Regions from separate parts of the Streptomyces sp. NPDC042371 genome, predicted to be linked through region 1. Evidence: predicted binding sites of a transcription regulator. Region 1 holds the regulator's gene; the other holds the start of a gene.
What was found. Region 1 encodes HspR, which represses chaperone genes until heat shock. Its sites were predicted from a motif close to TTGAGNNNNNNNNNCTCAA; they were not measured.
Positions count from the first base shown of each region.

Region 2: a site for HspR is predicted at 1,968-1,986, ahead of lon (endopeptidase La). Genes of this name have one in related genera too.

Region 1 is NZ_JBWKAP010000008.1:329,146-340,548, reverse strand. It holds gene clpB (ATP-dependent chaperone ClpB) at 1-1,425, opposite strand, end outside; gene AC068B_RS25755 (pyridoxamine 5'-phosphate oxidase family protein) at 1,601-2,068, shown strand; gene AC068B_RS25750 (Rieske (2Fe-2S) protein) at 2,191-2,547, opposite strand; gene AC068B_RS25745 (hypothetical protein) at 2,544-2,726, opposite strand; gene AC068B_RS25740 (helix-turn-helix transcriptional regulator) at 2,869-3,858, shown strand; gene AC068B_RS25735 (helix-turn-helix transcriptional regulator) at 3,855-4,847, shown strand; gene AC068B_RS25730 (helix-turn-helix transcriptional regulator) at 4,887-5,861, shown strand; gene AC068B_RS25725 (helix-turn-helix transcriptional regulator) at 5,963-6,937, shown strand; gene AC068B_RS25720 (hypothetical protein) at 6,903-7,451, opposite strand; gene AC068B_RS25715 (heat shock protein transcriptional repressor HspR) at 7,550-8,005, opposite strand; gene dnaJ (molecular chaperone DnaJ) at 8,010-9,200, opposite strand; gene grpE (nucleotide exchange factor GrpE) at 9,234-9,941, opposite strand; gene dnaK (molecular chaperone DnaK) at 9,941-11,403, opposite strand, start outside.
Region 2 is NZ_JBWKAP010000002.1:47,660-59,062, reverse strand. It holds gene AC068B_RS06075 (response regulator transcription factor) at 1-153, opposite strand, end outside; gene AC068B_RS06070 (spermidine synthase family protein) at 219-896, opposite strand; gene AC068B_RS06065 (rhomboid-like protein) at 1,097-1,867, shown strand; gene lon (endopeptidase La) at 2,009-4,429, shown strand; gene AC068B_RS06055 (lysozyme) at 4,486-5,319, opposite strand; gene AC068B_RS06050 (MarR family winged helix-turn-helix transcriptional regulator) at 5,578-6,117, shown strand; gene AC068B_RS06045 (hypothetical protein) at 6,161-7,528, opposite strand; gene AC068B_RS06040 (protein phosphatase 2C domain-containing protein) at 7,680-8,525, opposite strand; gene AC068B_RS06035 (sensor histidine kinase) at 8,885-11,403, shown strand, end outside.

The DNA of each region.
Region 1 (11,403 bases):
ACCGACGCGGTTGAGGGACTGCTTCTCCTTCTCCCAGCGGGCGGTGAGGCCGCGCAGTTCCTCGTCCTTGTCGGCCAGGTCGCGCCGCAGCTTCTCCAGACGCTGCTTGCTCGCGGGGTCCGTCTCCTTGCTGAGGGCCAGCTCCTCCATCCGCAGGCGGTCGACGGCGCGCTGGAGCTCGTCGATCTCGACGGGCGAGGAGTCGATCTCCATGCGGAGCCGGGACGCGGCCTCGTCGACGAGGTCGATGGCCTTGTCGGGCAGGAAGCGGGAGGTGATGTACCGGTCGGAGAGCGTGGCGGCCGCGACGAGCGCGCTGTCGGCGATCTGGACCTTGTGGTGGGCCTCGTACCGCCCCTTGAGCCCGCGGAGGATCGCGATGGAGTCCTCGACGCTCGGCTCGGCGACGAGCACCTGCTGGAAGCGGCGCTCCAGGGCCGGGTCCTTCTCGATCCGCTCGCGGTACTCGTCGAGGGTGGTCGCGCCGACCATCCGCAGCTCACCGCGGGCGAGCATGGGCTTGAGCATGTTCCCCGCGTCCATGGCGGAATCACCACCGGCCCCGGCGCCCACGACGGTGTGCAGCTCGTCGATGAAGGTGATGACCTGTCCGTCGCTCTCCTTGATCTCGGAGAGGACGGTCTTGAGCCGCTCCTCGAACTCGCCGCGGTACTTCGCACCGGCGACCATGGCGCCCAGGTCGAGCGAGACGAGCCGCTTGTTCTTCAGCGACTCGGGGACGTCCCCCTTCACGATGCGCTGGGCCAGGCCCTCGACGACGGCGGTCTTGCCGACGCCGGGCTCGCCGATCAGCACGGGATTGTTCTTGGTCCTGCGCGACAGCACCTGCACCACGCGCCGGATCTCCTGATCCCGCCCGATGACGGGGTCGAGCCTGCCCTCGCGGGCGGCGGCGGTGAAATCGGTGCCGAACTTCTCCAAGGCCTTGTACTGGCCCTCGGGGTCGGGTGTCGTCACCCGGCGCCCTCCCCTGGTCTTCTCGAATGCGTCAAGCAGCTTCCTGCTGCTTGCTCCGTGCTCGGTGAGTACGTCACCCGCCTTGCCGCCCTTGGCCGCGATGCCGATGAGCAGGTGCTCGGTCGACAGATAGTCGTCCCCGAGCTCCTTGGCGCGCTTCCCGGCGTCCGCGACGACGGCAAGCAGCTCGCGGTCGGGCTGCGGCGGCGCGACGGTGGACCCCGTCACGCTGGGCAGCGCGGCCAGCGCGCGCTCGGTGTCCGCGCGCACGGCGGCCTGGTCGGCGTCGACCGCTGCGAGCAGGTCCACGATGTTCTCGTTGTCCTGTCCCTCCAGCAGCGCGAGCAGCAGATGCGCGGGGGTCAGATCGGCGTGACCGTCCTTGACGGCACGGCTGGTGGCCGCGTTGATCGCGTCCCGGCTCCTGTTGGTCAGCTCGGCGTCCACGGGCGTTTCTCCTCCTTACGGGGTCCAACCACTGTCATCCACTGTCATGAGGTCCTGATCCGGCGGGTCCCCACCACGGGTCCCCCGCCAACACTGACTTACTCAACCTGCACAAAGTTGAGTCTATTCCACTCAAGGAGGAAGCGGGAAGTCCGGGCGGCTATGTTCCGTACCCATGGCACCCACGGCACCCTCGGCCTCCACGGCCCTGCCCTCCACGCCCGCGTCCCGTCGCATCGACCTGTCCGATCCTCCCGAGCCCTACCTCAGCTTCTGGCGCGAACGGCGCGTCTGCACGTTGACGACCCTGCGCCCGGACGGCACCCCGCACGTGGTGCCGGTCGGCGTGACGTACGACCCGGAGGCGCAGGTCGCCCGGATCCTCGCGCGCAGGACGAGCCGGAAGGTCGTGCACATCCTGGCGGCGGCGGCCGCGGAGGGCCCCGGGGCGCGGGTGGCGGTCTGCCAGTTCGAGGGGCGGCGCTGGGCGACGCTGGAGGGTCTCGCGGAGATACGGACGGATCCGGCGGAGATAGCGGAAGCGGAGCGCCGCTACGAGGAGCGCTACGAGCGCCGCCCGTCCCCGAACCCGGACCGGGTCCTGATCGAGATCAGGCTGACGCGAGCGCTGGGCAAGACCTGAGCGCGGCACGCCCGCACGCGGCACACCCGCACACACCACAGCGGCGCCACCGTGTTCAGGTCCACGGTGACGCCGCTGCTGGGGGAAGTACCTGCGCGATTTACAACGACGGGGGAATCGCGTCAGGCACTGCGGGGGGTGGCTGTGATGTTGTCCGGGACGCTCACGGCGTCCGGGTCCTGCTGTTCCTGCTGCCCGACCATCTGGTGGTCGCGCCGGTCGAGATTGACGAAGACCATCCCGTACCGAATCGCGCACCGCACGGGCTGCGGCGCTCCTCTGGGCCTTCGCAGGCACCTGTAGGCCCGTATCTCTTCCTCGTCGTCACGCGTGACGACGATCGGCTCACCGAGCAAGGTCACCATCAACGAGTCGCCGCGGTGGGGGATCGCGGTCACAAGGTCGATGAAGTGCCATCCGGATCGGTAGGCGGTGGCCATTTCCCGGCGGAACGTGCGGTCGTCGGGAGGCGTGCTCATGCCTTGCCCTCCGCCTTCACGCCCCAGGACAGATCCTGGGTACTCCAGGACAGATCTGACCCCGCCGCGGCGACCGAAGTCCCGCCCGCCGGCTCGCTGTGCCAGGAGAGATCGAGAGTGGTCACCGCACCCAGGCCCAGCCCGACGGAGAAGGTGGTGACAAGCACCGAGCGAAGCATGCGCTTAAACATGATCGGCTTCGTCCTCACTTGGTAGATTTCTCTCCCCCGGCTCTAGAGACGATGTCTCAATTGAGCACGTCAAAGCCACAGGGTCGATGCATCATGTTCCTGCACGTTCAGGACCCTGGGGGGTGGAGATTTGCTTACAACAGGTGCGAAACCGACACATCCTCACCCCTCGACGCCTCTCTGCGACGAAGGTGCGAGGCTCTACGCACATGCGTTGGCCAATGGCCGTCTGGACCGGCCGGAGGCCGAGAACACGCCCTGCCTCCTCGAATCCGGTTTGTTGCGCCCGGATCCCGACGACAGTGAGTGGCTGCGTCCGATTGCTCCGGCCGCCGCGCTCGCCCAGCGGCTCAACCCGCTCGAACGGGAGATCCGCGACCGGCGGAGACTCGCCGTGCAGCTCACAGACATTTTCGAGCCATTCATGGCGATCACCGCGCGGGCCGAGCCGACGTCCCCCGCGATCACCGTTCTGGAGAACGACGGGCACATCGACGCCGCCATCGAGCAGGCCACGGCCGAGTGCACCTACGAGATCCTCACCGCCCAGCCGGGCGGCGGCCGCAGCGAGGGTTCCCTCACCGTGGCGCTCCAGCGCGGACAGACCGTACTTGACCGCGGCATCACAATGCGCACCCTTTACCAGCACACGGTCAGGCACAGTCAGGGAACGCTGGCGTATGCGGCGCGCATGGCCGCGGGCAACGTACAGATCAGGACCCTCGAGGAACTGATCGACCGAATGATGATCTTCGACCGCACGGTCGCCCTCATACCCGCTCGCGAAGACCGCCAGGCCGCCCTGGAGATCCGGCACCCCGGCCTCATCGAGTACTTCGCCAAGGTCTTCGAGCACCAATGGAGCAAGGCCACCCCGCTGCTCGACGAGGTCCCCTACGCCCCGTCGACCGACGGGATCACCGGCGTACAGCGCTCCATAGCCAAACTCCTCATCGAGGGGCACGTAGACGAGGCGATAGCCCGGCGCCTGGGCATGAACGTCCGTACCTGCCGCGCCCACATCGCCAAGATCGCCGCCGCCCTCGGCAGCGGCAGCCGCGCTCAGCTCGGGTATCTGATCGCCCAGTCGGGAATCCTCGATCAGGACCGCCCGAAGTGACCCCCGAACCCCACTCCCACGGCCCGGACGAGCTGTGCGAGGCGGGTTCGGAGCTGTACGCGCGTGCCCTGCGGAAGGGGCGTATATCGCGCGCGGACGCCGAACGGGCGCCCTGCCTGCTCGGGTTCGGGCTGCTGCGCCCCGACACGGACGACCCCGACCGGCTCCGCCCCACCCCGCCCGCCGTCGCACTCCCCCGCCTCCGCGAGGCCATCCAGAAGCACATCGCCGACGAGCTGAGCCACGAAGTCCGCCTGGCCGCGCAGTTCGAACCGCTGATGGAGATCGCGCGCAGCGGCCGGACACCGGCCAAGGACCCCTCCGTGGCCCCCTCCGTCACCGTCCTGAACGGATTCCCCCGCATCCAGCAGGCCGTCGCCGACGCGCTGGACTCCTCCAGCGGGGAGTCGCTCGTCATCCAGCCGGGCGGCGTCCGGCTCGCCGAGGCGCTGGCCCAGTCGCACGCGCACGCGCAGGGCCTGCTCTCCCGCGGTGGCCGCATGCGGACGCTCTACCAGCACACGAGCCGCCACTCGCTGCCCGTCCTCGCCTATTACGAACAGCTGCGGGGCGACACGGAGGTCCGCACCCTGGACGAGGTGACCGAGCGGCTCTTCATCTTCGACCGGACCGTGGCGTTCATCCCGGCGAACAAGGACCGCAGCATGGCCCTGGAACTCCGCCACCCGGCCCTCGTCGAGTACCTCGTCACGATCTTCGAGCGCCTCTGGCGCCTGGCCACCCCCATGTTCCCGCAGACGGCCAGGCTCCCCTCGGACAACGGCATCACGACCCGTCAGCACGCCATCGCGGGCCTCCTCGTCGAAGGCCTCACCGACGCCGACATAGCCGACCGCCTCGGCATGAACATCCGCACCGCACGCGTCCACATCGCCAAGCTCGCCGCCACCCTCGGCAGCCACAGCCGCGCTCAACTCGGCTATCTCATCGGGCAGTCCGGCATGCTGATCCGGGACGACTGCGCATAGACTCACCGGCCCTTCAACCAAACCGGCAGGGAGCGCAGCGTGTCCGAGGAGCACATACCGCACGGGGTGGAGAACCTCTGCGAGCCGGGTGCGGCCGTCTACGCACGCGCGCTGCGCGAGGGCGGGATCCGCAGCAGCGACGCCGAAGAGGCCCCCTGCCTCATCGATTTCGGGCTTCTCCACCCCGGCCCCGACGACATGCGGTGGCTGCACCCGACCGCCCCTGCCGTGGCCCTGCCCCGGCTGCTGCGCACCATCGAGAACCGGGTCGCCAGGCACCGCCGCCGCGAAGAGAACCTCACCGCGGTGTTCGAGTCCTTCCTCGGGCTCGACGACGTCGCCGTGCCCGACGGGGAGCCCTCCGCCATCAGCGTCCTCCAGGGCATGCCCCGGATCGAGGCCGCCATCGAGCAGGCCATCACCGAGGCCGGGCACGAAGTGCTCGTCATCCAGCCGGGCGGGGTCCAACCGGCGGCGACGCAGGAACGCATCGACGCCCGCGAGCAGGAGATCCTGTCCCGCGGCGCCCGGCTGCGGAAGCTCCGCGTGCACACGACCCGCAACTCCCTGCCCACGCTCGCCCACTACGAGCGGCTCGACGGCGACATCCAGGCCCGCACCCTGGACGAGGTCACCGAGAGCCTCTTCGTCTTCGACCGGGCCGTGGCGTTCATCCCCGCGAGCCAGGACGCCACCATCGCCCTGGAACTCCGCCATCCCGCACTCGTCGAGTACTTCGCCACCACCTTCTGGCGACTGTGGCGCCTCGCCACCCCCCTGTGGCCCCGGACCGCACCCCAGCCGACGGACACCGGCATCACCACCCGCCAGCACGCCATCGCGGAACTCCTCGTCGAGGGCCTCACCGACGCCGACATAGCCGACCGCCTCGGCATGAACATCCGCACCGCACGCGTCCACATCGCCAAGCTCGCCGCCACCCTCGGCAGCAACAGCCGCGCCCAGCTCGGCTACCTCATCGGACAGTCCGGAATCCTCGATCAGGGACGCTGACCCCCCGTCCAGAAGCAGTCACTCTCACCTACGGCATCCGGCCCGGTCTCTCTCAGCCTGCATAGAATCGCGACGCTTCAACCAGGCAGGAGGGGGCTCGCATGGCCACGAAGCACTTACCGCACACCGTCGAAGAACTCTGTGAGACAGGGCTGTCCGTCTACGCCCGCGCCCTGCGCGAAGGCCGGATCGACAACAGTGCCGCGGAACCGGCCCCCTGCCTCGTCGACCTGGGCCTTCTTCAGCCAGGACGCGACGACCCGCAGTGGCTGCACCCCACCGCTTCCGCGCTCGCACTGCCCCGTCTACTCCGGTCCATGGAGGCCCGCCACGAGCCGCCGCGCCGCCGTGAGCTGCGGCTCAGCGCCGCTTTCGAGCCGTTCGCCTCTCTCGACCTGCGCATCGGCTCCGGTGCCGACGACGCCCCGTCCATCACCGTCCTGGACGGCATCGCCCGCATCAACTCGGCCATCGACCGCGCCATGAACGAGGCCACCGAGGAGTTCCTCGCCGTCCAGCCCGGCGGCACCCGGCCGCCCGAGACGTTGGCCGAAGTCTTCCCCCGGGACCAGGCGATCCTGACCCGGGGCTGCCGCATGCGGACGCTTTACCAGCACACAACGCGCCATTCTCTGCCGGTGCTCGCCTACTTCGAACAGCTCGACGGCGACACCGAGGCGCGCACCCTCGACGAGGTCACCGAGCGCCTCTTCGTCTTCGACAGGACCGTGGCGTTCATCCCCGCGAGCAAGGACCGCAGCATCGCTCTGGAGCTCCGCCACCCGGCCCTCGTCGAGTACTTCGCGACCACCTTCTGGCGGCTGTGGCGCCTCGCCACGCCCATGTGGCCGCAGGCGGCGCCCCAGCCGTCCGAGAACGGCATCACCACGCGCCAGCACGCCATCGCGGGCCTTCTCGTCGAGGGCCTCACCGACGCGGAGATCGCGGACCGCCTCGGCATGAACGTACGCACCGCACGCGTCCACATCGCCAAGCTCGCCGCCACCCTCGGCAGCGGCAGCCGCGCCCAGCTCGGCTACCTCATCGGTCAGTCGGGGATTCTCGATCGTCCCTGACCGGCCCGGCCGCCGCCGCCCACTCCCGCAGCAACGCCTCCCGCTCCGCCGCCCGGGGCGACCCGCCCTCGTGGCGGCGGCCCCACTCCGACATCGCGGTCAGCGTGGTGAGGAGCGAACCCGCGCCCTCCGTGAAGCGGGCCAGGAGGTCGCGGGAGAGGTCGTACTCCGTCTGGGAGTAGCCGACCGCCGCCGCGGTGTATGCCGTCAGCTCCGTGTCGTCGCCGTCCGCGTCCGCCAGGCGGACCGTCATCGTCGGCGCCTCCTCGCCGCCGCCGAGGCCCACCGAGAGCACCATGTCGACCGCCGCGCCCACGTGCCGCTTCAGGGTCTTCACCGGCACGTCGTCGATCGTCAGCCCGTGCACGTCCTCCCAGGACCACATGCCGGACTGCTTGTCGCCGAGGGCCAGCACGCCTTCCGGGGTCAGCCGCACTCCGGGGGCGAGTCCGGCCGGTTTCGCGCCCACGTACACATCGCCCTCGGCGATCCAGAACAGCCCCACCATGGCCATGAACGGCTCCCCTCACCATGGGCCACTTTGCCCACCCCTATACAGCGATACAGGGCCGGGAGGTTGACACCTCCCGGCCCTGTATCAGGGTACGAAACCTACTGCTCCGTCGACCTCTTCGGCCGCCACACCACCAGCGCACTGGCCTGCTGCACGTCCTGGTAGGGGACGAGGTCGCGGCGGTACGAGGCGTGCACCGCCGCTTCGCGCTGCTGCATGGCAGCCGCGGCGCCCTCCACAGCCGTGGAGAGTTCCGCGACACGGGCCTGCAACGCCGTGACCTGGTTCTCGAGCTCGATGATGCGCTTGATACCGGCGAGGTTGATGCCCTCTTCCTGCGACAACTGCTGCACGGTGCGCAGCAGCTCGATGTCGCGGGCGGAATAGCGTCGGCCGCGGCCCGCGGTGCGGTCAGGGGAGACCAGGCCGAGGCGGTCGTACTGCCGCAGGGTCTGCGGATGGAGACCACTCAGCTGGGCTGCCACCGAGATGACGTACACCGGCGTCTCGTCGGTCAGCTGGTACGGATTACGACGACGGCCGACCCTGTCCATGGGGTCACGCTCCCTTCGCGGCCTGGAACAGTTCTGCCCGCGGATCGTCGCCCGCAGTCGCCTTGCGGTAGGACTCCAGGGCTTCCTTCGCCGACTCCGACAGGGAGGTCGGAACCGACACCTCCACCGTCACGAGCAGATCGCCCCGGGTGCCGTCCTTGCGGACCGCGCCCTTGCCCCGGGCCCGCATGGTACGGCCGTTCGGCGTGCCTGCGGGCAGTTTCAGGGTGACGGGCGGGCCGCCCAGCGTGGGCACCTTCACCTCGCCGCCGAGCGTCGCCTCCGGATACGTCACCGGGACGGTGACCGTGAGGTTGTCGCCCTTGCGGCCGAAGACCGGGTGGGTGTCGACGTGCACGACCACGTACAGGTCACCGGCCGGGCCGCCCTGTTCACCAGGGCTTCCCTTGCCGCGCAGCCTGATCCGCTGGCCGTCGCTGACGCCCGCCGGAATCCGCACCTGCATCGTGCGCGACGACTTGGCGCGGCCCGAGCCCTTGCAGACGTCGCAGGGGTTCTGGGCGATCAGCCCACGCCCCTTGCAGTCCATGCACGGGTCGGTGAGGGAGAACCCTCCGCCGCCGCCCCGCGAGACCTGGCCCGTGCCGACGCAGGTCGGGCACACGCGCGGTGTGCCGTTCTTGTCGCCGGTGCCGGAGCACGCCTTGCAGGGCGCCTGGGAGGACATGCGGAGCGGCACCGTCGCGCCGTCCACCGCCTCCGTGAAGCTCAGCGTGACCTCGGACTCGATGTCCTGGCCGCGCCTGGGCTGGGTACGCGTACCCCCGCCGGGGCCGCCGCCCCGGTTGAACAGGCCCCCGAAGACGTCACCGATGCCGCCCCCGAAGCCGCCGCCGGCCGCTCCACCGCCACCCGGCGCGTTGCCTCCGAAGAGGTCGCCCAGGTCGAAGTTGAACGAACCGCCGCCGCCTCCGGGACCCTGCCGGAATCCGCCGTTGCCGAAGAGAGCACGCGCTTCGTCGTACTCCTTGCGCTTCTTGGGGTCGCCGAGGACGTCGTTCGCCTCGGAGATCTCCTTGAAGCGCTCCTCCGCCTTGGTGTTGCCGGTGTTGGCGTCCGGGTGGTTCTCGCGTGCGAGCTTCCGGTACGCCTTCTTGATCTCGGCTTCGGTGGCGTCCTTGGGGACGCCGAGGACCTTGTAGTAGTCCTTCTCGATGAAGTCCTTGGTGCTCATCCCCGACGTCCCTCCTCACTCATGTCGTGACCGTCAGCCCTCGTCAGGGCCACCGGTCTCCTTCTCGTCCGCAGCCGCGTCCGGAGCGGAGTCGGCGCCCTCCGCGGCACCCTCGCCCTTGACCGTCTGCGCGCCGGGCTGCGGCTCGGCGACGGCCACCCGCGCGGGGCGGATGGTGCGCTCGCCGATGCGATACCCGGGCTGCAGGATCGCGACGCAGGTCGTCTCGGTGACGTCCGGTGCGTAGCTGTGCATCAGGGCTTCGTGGATCGTCGGGTCGAAGGGCTCGCCCTCCTTGCCGAACTGCTGCAGGCCCAGCTTGGCGACGACCGTCTCCATCGACTCGGCGACCGACTTGAAGCCGCCGACCAGCTCGCCGTGCTCGCGGGCGCGGCCGATGTCGTCGAGGGTCGGGAGGAGCTCGGAGAGGAGGTTCGCCGCGGCGATCTCCTTCACCGTCACCTTGTCCCGCTCCACCCGACGGCGGTAGTTCTGGTACTCGGCCTGCAGCCGCTGGAGGTCCGCGGTGCGCTCGTTGAGCGCGGTGCGCACCTGGTCCAGCTGGGCGGTCAGGCCCACATCCTGTGCGGACGTCTTGTTCGCTGCGTCCCCGGCCGGGGCCGCCGGGCCCTCCTCGGTGGAGGGCTCGGCGGCCTGCGGCGCGGCGTCATCAGGGGTGGCGCCGGAGGGGACGTCAGGCTTCTCGGCGTTCTCGCCGAAGCCCGGGGTCTCCTCGGTCATCAGGCGGCGCCGCCCTTCGCGTCACCGGGCTTCTCGTCGTCGACGATCTCGGCGTCGACGACGCCGTCGTCCTCCTTGGGCTGCTCGGCACCCGGGGCAGCGCCCTCGGGACCACCGGCGGCCTGGGCGCCCTGGGCGTCGGCGTACATGGCCTGGCCCAGCTTCTGCGAGACGGCGGCGACCTTCTCGGTGGCGGTGCGGATCTCGGCCGAGTCCTCGCCCTTGAGCTTCTCCTTCAGCTCGCCGACGGCTTCCTCGACCTCGGTCTTCACGTCACCGGGGACCTTGTCCTCGTTGTCCTTGAGGAACTTCTCGGTCTGGTAGACGAGCTGCTCGCCCTGGTTGCGGGACTCGGCGGCCTCGCGGCGGGCGTGGTCCTCGTCCGCGTACTTCTCGGCCTCTTCGCGCATCCGGTTGACCTCGTCCTTCGGCAGCGAGGAGCCACCGGTGACGGTCATCTTCTGCTCCTTGCCCGTGCCGAGGTCCTTCGCGGTCACGTGCATGATGCCGTTGGCGTCGATGTCGAAGGAGACCTCGATCTGCGGGACGCCGCGGGGCGCCGGGGGCAGACCGGTCAGCTCGAACATGCCGAGCTTCTTGTTGTACGCCGCGATCTCGCGCTCGCCCTGGTAGACCTGGATCTGGACGGACGGCTGGTTGTCCTCGGCCGTCGTGAAGATCTCGGAGCGCTTGGTCGGGATCGTGGTGTTCCGCTCGATGAGCTTGGTCATGATCCCTCCCTTGGTCTCGATGCCGAGGGACAGCGGGGTCACGTCGAGGAGCAGGACGTCCTTGACCTCGCCCTTGAGGACACCGGCCTGGAGCGAGGCGCCGATGGCGACGACCTCGTCCGGGTTCACACCCTTGTTGGCGTCCTTGCCGCCGGTGAGCTCCTTGACGAGCTCGGCGACGGCGGGCATGCGGGTGGAGCCACCGACGAGAACGACGTGGTCGATCTCGGAGAGCTGGATGCCCGCGTCCTTGATGACGTTGTTGAACGGGTTCTTGCACCGCTCGAGCAGGTCGGACGTGAGCTGCTGGAACTGGGCGCGCGTGAGCTTCTCGTCCAGGTGCAGCGGGCCCTCGGCGGACGCCGTGATGTACGGCAGGTTGATCGTGGTCTCCGTGGAGGAGGACAGCTCGATCTTGGCCTTCTCGGCCGCCTCGCGCAGGCGCTGGAGCGCCATCTTGTCCTTGCCCAGGTCCACGCCGTGGCCGTTGTTGAACTGCTTGACCAGGTAGTCGACGACGCGCTGGTCCCAGTCGTCACCACCGAGGTGGTTGTCGCCGTTCGTGGCCTTCACCTCGACGACGCCGTCGCCGATCTCCAGGAGGGACACGTCGAAGGTGCCGCCACCGAGGTCGAAGACGAGGATCGTCTGGTCGTCCTTGTCGAGGCCGTACGCCAGGGCGGCGGCGGTGGGCTCGTTGACGATGCGCAGGACGTTCAGACCCGCGATCT
Region 2 (11,403 bases), on a different contig from region 1:
GCCGTCTCCGGCCGTTTGCACGACGAAACCCTCGGCACGCAGCCGGGCCGCGATGGCGTCGACGATCGTCGGGTCGTCCTCGACCACCAGCACCCGGCGCTGGGCGCCCGGCATCGCCGTGGCGCCGTTGTGGGAGGTGTGTGTCTGCTCCATCGCCCGCCCCTGACACTGATCGCTTGTGTTCGGTCAGCAGAGTACGGGTCGCGAAGGCACCTCGGCTACGCAGCCCGGACGCCGAGGTGGACCACGTCAGGGACGCCTCGGGCAACGGGGATCTCTTCGGTTCGTACCCGCTGGAATCCGGCATTCCGTAGAGCGTCGTCGAAAGCGGACGAGGGTTGGGCGGACCACACGGCGAGCACTCCGCCGGGGTTCAGACGCGCTTTGCAGGCGGCCAGACCGGCAGGCGAGTAAAGGGAGTTGTTGCCCTCCGTCACCGTCCAGTCGGGGCCGTTGTCGATGTCGAGACAGAGCGCGTCGTACGTCTCCGTGGCGCCCGATACGTAGGCGACGAGGTCCGTGTGAAGAATCTGCGCACGTGTGTCGCCGAGCGCGGATCCGGAGAGCTCGGCGAGCGGTCCCTCGCGGTGCCAGTCGATGATCGCCTGCTCGCGCTCGACCACGGCGATGCGCCCCCACCTGGGGTCCTGGGCCGCGTGCGCCAGGGAGAAGCCGACGCCGAGGCCGCCGATCAGGAGGGCGGGGTCCTTGCGGTCGTCGAGGGCGTCGCGGGCCGCGTCGACCAGGAGGCGCTCGGAGCGGCCGTCGGAGGTGTCCATCAGGAAGCAGCCGTTGGCGATGATCTGCAGCAGCTCACCGTGGCGCCGCAGGACGACCTCGCCGTAAGGGCCCTCGCGCCGGTCGAGCACGACGGGGGCGGTGGTGTGGGTGTGCATGGCCCACAGCGTATTTCCGTGCGTCGGTCCGCGGGAGGAAATAGAAGCGCCCTCCGACGCGTCCACGGCCGCCCGCGGACCTGCGACGCAGGAGTCGCCCCGCGGGTTGCCGTGTGAGACGCACCTCACGTGGCGCCCGTCATAGACAACGCCGGAAAAAAGGGCAAAGGGTGGAGTGGGACGGAAGGAGCGCCTCACCCGTGAACCAGAGCGTGCAGCCCGCCGAGGCCGCGCCCGACGCCGAGACGCCGGGCACCCTGAACGGAATACCGCGGCAGTCGACGCGCAGGCCACCCCGGACGGGGGAGTGCGGCAGACCGGCCTCGGCGGAGAGCGCCGCCGGTGCGTCCGTCCGGCGGTTCCGCCCTTGGCGGATCCTGCCGACGCCCACCGGCACGCCCTTCACCTTCGGGTACGCCGTGGTGCTCGCCGCCACCTCGCTCCTGACGCAGTACGCGGACCCGGACCTCGTCGACTCGCTCCTCCGCGGGTCGAGCACCGACGTGGCGCACCTGACGCAGAGCCCCCTCCTCGTCCTGCTCGCCAGCGCCCTGTGGATCGCGGGCGGCATCACGTCCCCGTACGCGATCGTCTTCCTGCTGGTGCTCACCGCGCTGGAGCGCCGCATCGGCGGCCTGCGCACCGCGGGTGTCTTCCTCCTCGGGCACGTCGTCGCCACGCTCGCGACGGAGGTCCCGGTCGGCTTCTCCGTCCTCGCGGGCCATCTGCCCGACAGCTCGCTGCACCGGCTCGACTACGGCATCAGCTTCGGGGTCGCCGCGAGCGTCGGCGCACTGGCGGGACTCCTCACGCCGTGGCTGCGCTGGACCGTCCTCGTCTGCTTCGGCGGAATGCTGGTCGACGACCTGATCGCGTTCACCGACCCGATGACGAACTGGGGCCACCTGCTCGCCCTGGGCATCGGCGTCCTCACCTGGCCCCTGCTCAGGCGCTGCCGCCCGGCAGTCTGACCGGCCCGGCCGACCGCATCCCCACTTCGGCAGCGCGTGGTCTTCCCTGCGATCGCTCACAGCGAACACGCCCCGGGGAACATCTCGTGACTCACAAGCATTGAGTCGGTACAGCTCAACTTGAATGCCGAAAGGGAGATCATGGCTACTGAGTCCACCTCGTACACTTCGCTCACTCTGCCTGTGCTGCCGCTCGACGACGAGGTGGTCCTGCCCGGCATGGTGGTCCCGTTCGACCTGTCCGACGCCGATGTGCGAGCGGCGGTGGAGGCCGCACAGGCCGCCGCCCGCTCCACCGGGGACAGCAAGCCGAAGGTGCTGCTTGTTCCGCGCATCGACGGGACGTACGCGGCGACCGGCGTCCTCGGCACCGTCGAGCAGGTCGGCCGCCTCTCCGACGGCGACCCCGGCGCCCTCATCCGCGGCCGGAGCCGCGTGCGCATCGGCGCGGGCACGACCGGCCCCGGTGCCGCGCTCTGGGTGGAGGGACTCAAGGTCGACGAGACCGTGCCCGAGCCGCTGCCGGGCGCCGTCACCGACCTGGTCAAGGAGTACAAGGCGCTCGCCACCAGCTGGCTGAAGAAGCGCGGTGCCTGGCAGGTCGTCGACCGCGTCACCCAGATCGACGACGTCTCCGCACTCGCCGACAACTCCGGATACTCCCCGTTCCTCACCACCCAGCAGAAGATCGAGCTCCTGGAGACCGAGGACGCGGTCGCCCGCCTCAAGCTCGCCACCGAGCAGCTGCGCGAGCACCTCGCCGAGCAGGACGTCGCCGAGTCCATCGCCAAGGACGTGCAGGAGGGCGTGGACAAGCAGCAGCGCGAGTTCCTGCTGCGGCGCCAGCTCGACGCGGTCCGCAAGGAGCTCCGCGAGATCAACGGTGACAGCAAGGACGCAGCTGAGGAGTCCGACGACTACCGCGCCCGCGTCGAGGCCGCCGACCTCCCCGAGAAGGTCCGCGAGGCCGCCCTCAAGGAGGTCGACAAGCTGGAGCGCTCCAGCGACCAGTCGCCCGAGGGCTCCTGGATCAGGACCTGGCTGGACACCGTCCTCGAACTGCCGTGGAGCGAGCGCACCGAGGACGAGTACGACATCAAGGGCGCCCAGGAGATCCTCGACGCCGAGCACTCCGGGCTGCAGGACGTGAAGGAGCGCATCACCGAGTACCTCGCGGTGCGCAAGCGACGCTCCGACCGCGGCCTCGGCGTCGTCGGCGGCCGCCGCGGCGGCGCGGTGCTCGCCCTGGTGGGCCCGCCCGGCGTCGGCAAGACGAGCCTCGGCGAGTCCGTCGCGCACGCCATGGGCCGCAAGTTCGTGCGGGTCGCGCTCGGCGGCGTACGCGACGAGGCGGAGATCCGCGGCCACCGTCGTACGTACGTGGGGGCGCTGCCCGGACGGATCGTGCGGGCCATCAAGGAGGCCGGGTCGATGAACCCGGTGGTGCTCCTCGACGAGATCGACAAGGTGGGCTCGGACTTCCGGGGCGACCCGGCCGCCGCCCTCCTCGAAGTCCTCGACCCGGCGCAGAACCACACCTTCCGGGACCACTACCTGGAGGTGGAGCTGGACCTCAGCGACGTCGTCTTCCTCGCCACCGCCAACGTCCTCGAAGCCATCCCCGAGGCCCTGCTCGACCGCATGGAGCTCGTCAGGCTCGACGGGTACACCGAGGACGAGAAGGTCGTCATCGCCCGCGACCACCTGCTCCCGCGCCAGCTGGAGCGGGCGGGCCTGGACGAGGACGAGGTGGTCCTCGACGAGAGCGCGCTGCGCAAGCTCGCCGGTGAGTACACGCGCGAGGCGGGCGTGCGCAACCTGGAGCGGTCCGTCGCACGGCTGCTGCGCAAGGTCGCGGCCCAGCACGAACTGGGCGACCGGGAGCTGCCGTTCACGGTCAGGGACGAGGACCTGCGGGGCCTGATCGGGCGGCCGCACCACGTGCCCGAGTCCGCCCAGGACCCGGCGGAGCGGCGCACGGCGGTGCCGGGCGTGGCGACCGGGCTCGCGGTCACCGGAGCGGGCGGCGACGTGCTGTTCGTGGAGGCGTCGCTCGCGGACCCGGAGACGGGCGCATCGGGGCTCACGCTCACCGGTCAGCTCGGCGACGTGATGAAGGAGTCGGCGCAGATCGCGCTGAGCTTCCTGCGCTCGCACGGCGCCGAACTGGAGCTGCCCGTCGGCGACCTGAAGGAGCGGGGCGTGCACATCCACTTCCCCGCGGGCGCCGTGCCGAAGGACGGACCGAGCGCGGGCGTCACCCTGACGACCGCCCTCGCGTCGCTGCTCAGCGGCCGCCTGGTCCGCACGGACGTGGCGATGACCGGTGAGATCTCGCTGACCGGCCGCGTCCTGCCGATCGGCGGCGTCAAGCAGAAGCTGCTCGCCGCGCACCGCGCCGGGATCACCACGGTGATCATCCCGAAGCGGAACGAGGCGGACCTCGACGACGTGCCCGCCGAGGTCCTGGAGAAGCTCGACGTGCACCCGGTCACGGACGTGCGTCAGGTGCTTGAACTGGCCCTCACGGAGGCCGAGGTGAAGATCCCGGCCGCCGCGTAGCAGCGCACGAGGGAACGGCGGTCACCCCCGCGCAGGGGTGGCCGCCGTCCGTGCGCTCAGCCGTTGGCGAGCGCCACCACCCGGTCGAGGGCGCCGTTGAACTTGTTGTGGTCACCGACCGTCGGACCCGACGAGGTGTACTGCCACATCGTCTGGAAGCCCCAGCCGGCCGGGAGTTCGCCCGGCCCCGTGTCGTAGCGGGCGATCCAGAGCGGGTTGCTTGCGCCGAAGCCGCTGTAGTTGCCGGTGCACTGCTTCCACCAGCTGGTGGCGGTGTAGATGACGGCGTCGCGGCCGGTGCGGGACTTGTAGGTGTTCAGGAAGTCACGGATCCAGCTGACCATCGCCGACTGCGACTTGCCGAAGCAGGCCGCGCCGTACGGGTTCCATTCGATGTCCAGCGCGCCAGGCAGCGTCCTGCCGTCGCGCGACCAGCCGCCGCCACCGCTCGCGAAGTAGTTGGCCTGGGTGGCACCGCTGGAGGTGTCGGGCGTCGCGAAGTGGTACGCGCCGCGGATCATGCCGACGTTGTACGAACCGTTGTACTGCTGGGAGAAGTAGGGGTTCTTGTACGACGTGCTCTCGGTGGCCTTGACGTAGGCCCACTTCACGCCGCTGTTCCAGAGCGTCTGCCAGGCGACGTTGCCCTGGTGGCTGCTGACGTCGACGCCCTCGGTCTGGGCGGCGTCACCGCCGGTGGGCCTGCCGCCCTGGCCGTCGTGTTCGATGACGCCCTGGCCGAGGCGGGCGGTCCCGCGGTCGGGGACGTCGTCCGCCTGGGCCGCCGTGGGGAGCGTCAGGAGGAGGGAGAGAGCGGACAGTGCTGCGAGGAGAACCCCCGTCTGCGACAAGCGCGAGCGGCGGGCCGTTCCGGGTCTGTGCACGGGCATGTGCGTGCCTCCGAAGGCCTCGGTGGTGCTCGGTGGGGACCTGTCGACATGCAGTGGTGTGAACATGTCACTTGAAACGCTACGCACGTAGACCGCCGCTAGGGAAGAGGGTCAGAGTTCTGCCGTTGGTCCACTCCTGTGGCGGCCGCACCGGAGCGGCACCGCCCGGACCTTGCGAAATACTGGTCAGGCCGCTGTCACGACGGCCGCGGTGCGAGGGCCTTCCGGCGATAACTTTCAGAATCGGGAAAGCGGGACATGGGTGCTGCAGAAGAGGGCGTTGAGCCCGGCGCGCAGGACGACGTGGGGCACGATGTCGAGGACACGCGGGACGATGCGGGGCAAGACGATCAGGAGGCGCAGGGGGCGGACCGTGAGTTCCTCTCCCTGGAGCGGGAGTTGTCCCTCCTGATGCGCCGCGCCCGGGCCTCATCGGGCGAGATGGCCCGGCAGGTCCACCCCGACCTGGAGCCCGCGGCGTACGGACTGCTCGTCTGCCTGGACGACTCGGGCCCGCAGCGGGCCACCGACCTCGCGGCCTTCATCGGCGTCGGCAAGGCCACCATGAGCCGCCAGTTGCGGGCGCTCGAAGAGCTCGGCCTGGTCGCGCGCGAGCCCGATCCCGCGGACGGGCGCGCCTGGCTCATCCGGCTCACTCCCGACGGCCGCACCCGCTTCCGCACGGTGCGCGCCGCCCGCCGCGCCCAGTACGTGCGGCGGCTCGCCAGCTGGGAGCGGACGGAGGTCTCCGAACTGGCCCGGCTGCTCGGGCGGCTGAACGCGAGTGCGGACACCTGAGCCCCTCGGCCCCGGGTGCCCGCACTCGCGTCGGGAGCGGCGGCTACTTCGCGCCGAAGACGACCGCCAGCGGCTGCTTCTCCTTGTAGACGTCGGAGGGTTCGCTGACGTGGTCGGCGCCGAGGTAGAGCCGCTCGCCGGCGAACAGCAGCCGCCGGTCCGTCTCGAACCGAGCCTCCATCTCGTAGCTCCTGCCCGGGTTCTGCAGGACCTTCGTCTTCTCGAAGGTGGCCGGGTCGATCCGCCAGACCGCACCGCCGGCCTCGCCGACGATGTTCGCCTCCTGGTACGCGACGACCTTGCCGCCCTCGTCCACGCCCATGGGGATCAGCGCACCCTCGTCGGTCCCCTGGGTGGTGCCCTTCTTCTTCCCGGTCCTCAGGTCGAGGGCGACGACGTCGTTGTCGCCCTCGGAGCCGGGGCCCGCGTCCCGGGTGGGGAGGAACAGCGTGCCGGTCTTCTTGTCGACGGCCAGCTGCGAGCAGTTCGTGACGTTCGTACTGGCGCACTCGGCGTCGTACTTGCCGTACTTGCCGCCCGTCGTGCCGATCGTGGCGAGCAGCTTGCCCCGCGCCCCGGAGTCGTCGAGGGACAGGAACTCGGTGATGCCCGAGCCGCCGGGGGAGTCGCCGTCGTCCACGGCGACCGCCAGCGGGTCGGCGGAGACCACGTGCGCGTCCTCGGTGCCCTGCTCGAACTCGTAGGCGGACTTCACCGCGCGCGTCGCGGGGTCGACGGTCTGCAGGGTGAGCCGTGGGTGGTCGGTGTCGCCGCAGTCGCGCACCACGACCAGCTTCTCGCCCTCGCCCGCGAAGCCCTTCGCCGGGCACTTCTCGTCCTCGGTGGCGGCGGGCGACCACAGCGGCTTGCCGCCGGTCGTCCAGCCCGCACTGGCACTGGTGCCCGCCGCGGCCACGGTGCCGCCGCCGATGGTCACCTCGTCGAACATCTGGCGGCTCCCGTAACCGTCCAGGCCCTGCTTCTGCCACAGCAGTCTGCCCTTGTCGATGTCGACGAGGCCGACTTCGGTGCAGACCGCGGGGTCGTCCTTGTCGTTCTGGAAGAGGACGGCGACGAGCCCGTCCTCCGTTGCCTGCGGCGAGGACCAGCAGACCTCGCCGCCGAGCGGTATCTCCCACTCTGCTTTTCCGCCTGCCAGTGGATATCCGGATATCTTCTTCAATCCGGCCTTCACGAAATTCTTTTCCGTGGTCCACATCCCCATCGCGCCCGCCATCTCGCTCACCTTTGGCGTGGGCACCTTGCCGAGTAATGCCGCGTCGAAGGACGACGATTCCGAACCGCCACCGCCCTCGCCGCCGTTACCGCTGTCCTTCTCGTCCGCACCGCAGCCGGTGACGACCAGTGCGGCCGCGAGCGCGGCGCCGAAGATGGCCGCTCTGCGCGACATCCCGTTCTCCTCTTGTGCGTGGGCGCACGGCCGGGCATGGCCGTGCGATCTCCTCGCATTCGATCCTTCCCTTTCCGGGAGCGGAATTTCAACTCCGAATTCCTGATCTCTACTTCAGTTGAAATGTTCCGCAGGTGTATTTGTTTTTCTCTCACCATTCCGCGTAGACGACCGCCGCGTCGTCGTGCCGCTTCCCGCGCGGGAAGGCGAGGCGGTCCGGATCCGCGAGCTCCAACTCCCGCACCCGGTCCACCAGATGCTGCGGCCCCTGCTTGCGCAGCAGCGCGAGGCAGTCGGCCCAGTCGCCCTCGCGGAACGTCTCGACCCACCGCCCGGCCCCGTCGGTGAGCGCCGCCACCGCCGTGACGTCCGCCCGCGGCAGCTCTCCGGTGACGGCGCGCAGGGCGGCGGCGGGGTCGGAGGCGGCCGTGAAGAAGCCGTCCTCCGCGTTGCGCAGCGCTTCGACCGCCGCTCCGTAGGCACGGGCCGCCACGTCCCGCTCGGCGGAGCCGCGCGGCAGGGCGCGCACCTGGTCGCGCAGGGCGTGCACGGCGGGCGGCAGCTCGGCGAGGCGGCGGTCGAGGACGGCGGTCACCTCGCCCTCGTGGCCCGCGATGAGCAGCGCCGAGTCGGACAGGACCAGGTGCTCGACGCGCTCCTCGTCCCACCGCACGAGCACCACGGTTGCCTGCGGAGTGCGCGGGTGAGAAAGGTCACAGGTTGAACCATGTGCCTCGGCGGTACGGGTGATGGCCGCCGCCAGGATCTCAGTGAGCGTCATATCCCGCCGTGAAACGGACAGTTCCCCCAGCGCGCCGCCGAGTCGCGCGGTGAACCAGGGGACGGAATGCGGACAGCCCACCGACCCCTCCGGTGGTGTCACGCCGTCCAGGAGGACGAGCGATCCGCCCTGTCCGGACGCGGGAAGCGCGACCGACGCGTAGTCCTCGTTGGGGCGTGCGGGGTCACCGGGCTCGGTGGCGAGTTCGATACGCATCCGGCCAGTCTGCACGAGCTCTTCACAGGGGCCACCGGATGCCGAAAAGAGGGGGCGAACCGGCACCCGCGGGCAGGCCGGACGTCGGAAATCGACCGGAATGATCAACTCCGTCAGGGGTGTGGCGGCGCATCCTGCCAAAGCCGGTGGGAGACGTCCAACCGGCGCACCGCAGGGGGCCCATGGCGGCCGTACCGGGACTTGCCCCCCAACTCCCCGCCGATGTTCACTCCTTCGGGTGGCCAGGCAGGCGATGCGCGACCGCCACCAACCGGCACTGGAAGTGTCAGGAGCTGTACCGGGGGAGCGCTCGCGTTGACAGGTCGTCACCCGGGCCAAGGGCAGACGAAAAACCAAGAATGCGAGCACCGGTGCAGAAGATGCGGCCTCGGCGCAAAGGCAATCAGACGGCCCCGGAAGGGGCCACGCCGGGCGCGACGACTCCTACCGAGCATGCGCCGGAGCGCACGGCCACGGACGCCTCGCCGGGCGCAGGTTCGCCGGGCGCTGCCTCCGCGAGCGCGGACGCTCCTGTCCCGGCGCCCCCGGTCAACAAGGCGCCCACCGCGCGCGTGCGCAATCGGCTGATCGTCGCGGTCGCGGTCGTGGCCGCCGCCGTCGCGGGTGCGGGTGCGCCCGCCATCGTCGCCGCGTCGGGCAGCCTGAACGACACACAGAGCCTGGTCACCCTCGCCGGACAGACCCAGCAGGCGGTCTCCCTCGGCCACTCGCTCGCCGACGAGCGGGACGAGGTCACCTCGTTCATCGCCTCCGGGCGGCCGCAGGGCAAGGGCCTCTCCGAGAGCCGCAGCGCCCGCGTGGACCGGCAGATCGACGAGCTCCGCGGCGCCGATGCGCCCGCCGGACTGCGCGACGACCTCGCCGACATCGCCGCCGTGCGCAGAGCGGCGCTCACCGGCAAGAGCACCGCTCTCGAAGCCCATGAGGCGTACACCAAGGTCATCACCGAACTGCACGGCCTCACCCGCGTCCTGGCCGAGCAGCTGCCCCCCGAGGCCAACCGGGGGGCCCTCGCCCTCTCCGACCTCGACCACGCCGTCGAGCAGGCCGCCGCGGCCCGCGGTCTCCTCCTCGCCGCCCTCGCCCTGCCGAGCCCCCCCGGCACCTCCTCCGTCGACCCGGTCACCGGCCTGCCCACCACGGTCACCGAGGAGTCCCCGGCCGACGCCCGGCGCCGCGACGAGCTCACCACCGCCGCCCAGCAGGCCCGCGTCCGCGAGCTTGCCGCCCTCGCCGACTTCCGCGACGCCGCGGGCGACTCCGCCCGCGCCGCGTACGAATCGACCGTCACCGGCTCCGAGGTCGGCACCGCCGAGAAGTACCTGGAGCGCCTCACCGACGAGCCCAAGCTCTCCGCCGCCGAGCGGCGCTACGACCGCAAGAAGGTCGACGCCGCGCTCTCCGCCCGCATCGAGACGATGCGCGGCGCCGAGTCGGCGCTCGGCGTCGCGCGCGCCAAGCACCTCGCCCAGCTCCGCGACGACGACGTCACGGCGCTGGAGATCCGGATCGCGCTCGTCGGCGTCTGTCTGCTCGTCGCCGTCGGCTTCGCGATGGGCACGGCCCGTTCGCTGACCCGCCCGCTCGCCGTCCTGCGCCTCGGCTCGGCCCGCCTCGCCACCGAACCCGCGCCCCAGGAGCCGATCAGGTTCACCGGCCGCGACGACGAGTTCGCCCAGGTCGTCCGGTCCGTCAACGCGCTGCACGGCCACGCGGCCGCCCTCACCGAGCGCCTGGGCACCCTCGAATCGGACCGCAAGCACCTCATCGGGCAGCGGCAGTCCATGGCCGACGAGCGCGCGGCGCTGCGCGAGGAGCTCGCCGAGGCCTCCGCGCACCTGGAGCGGGTGCGCCAGTCCATCCACGGCACCTTCGTCAACCTCGCCCTGCGCACGCTGGGCCTGGTGGAGCGCCAGCTCGCCGTCATCGAGCACCTGGAGGACCGCGAGCAGGACCCGGACCGGCTCGCCACGCTCTTCAAGCTCGACCACCTCGCCACGGTCATGCGGCGGCACAGCGAGAACCTCCTGGTCCTCGCGGGCGCCGACCACGGCCACCAGCACCCCGGCGCCGTCCCGCTCGTCGACGTCGTGCGCGCGGCCGTCTCCGAGATCGAGCGGTACGAGCGCGTCCGCATCGCCACGCTGCCGCCGCACGCGCACGTGGCGGGCTTCGCCGCGGACGACATAAGCCACCTCACCGCCGAACTCCTGGAGAACGCGACCTCGTTCTCGCCGCCGGACTCCTCCGTCGAGGTCTCCGGCTGGCTCCTGGAGAACGGCGAGGTGATGCTCTCCGTCCAGGACGAGGGCATCGGCGTCACCCAGGACCGGATGCGGGAGCTCAACGCCCGCCTCGCCGACTTCGACCCCGACGACGCGTACGACCAGGAGAGCGGGGACGGCCTCGGGCTCGGTCTGTACGTCGTCGCGCGGCTCGCGGCCCGGCACGGGGCGCGGGTGCGACTGCGGGACCAGAAGCAGGGCGGGGTCGCGGCGGTCGTCGTGCTGCCCGAGGGGATCCTCGCCGAGGCTCCTTCGACGGCCGCGGTGGTCACGCCGCCGCGGTCCGGTGAACCCCTGACCCATCTGCCGGGATCGGAGGCCGAGGCCAACTCCAACGTACTTCCGGGGCGTCTGACCAGCGCATCCGGTGAGGACCCGCTGATCGCGGCGGCCGAGCGGACGCTGGAGTCGGCGCTGCCTTCGCCGTCTCCCACACCTGAACCGTCACCGTCGCCGTCACCTTCGGCGGAGACGACGATGGAGCTCGCGGCGCCCCCGGCGCCGGACCCCGACCCGGACCCCGACCCGGAGCCCGAGCCCGAGTCCGAGTCCGAGTCCGAGTCCACGCCGGA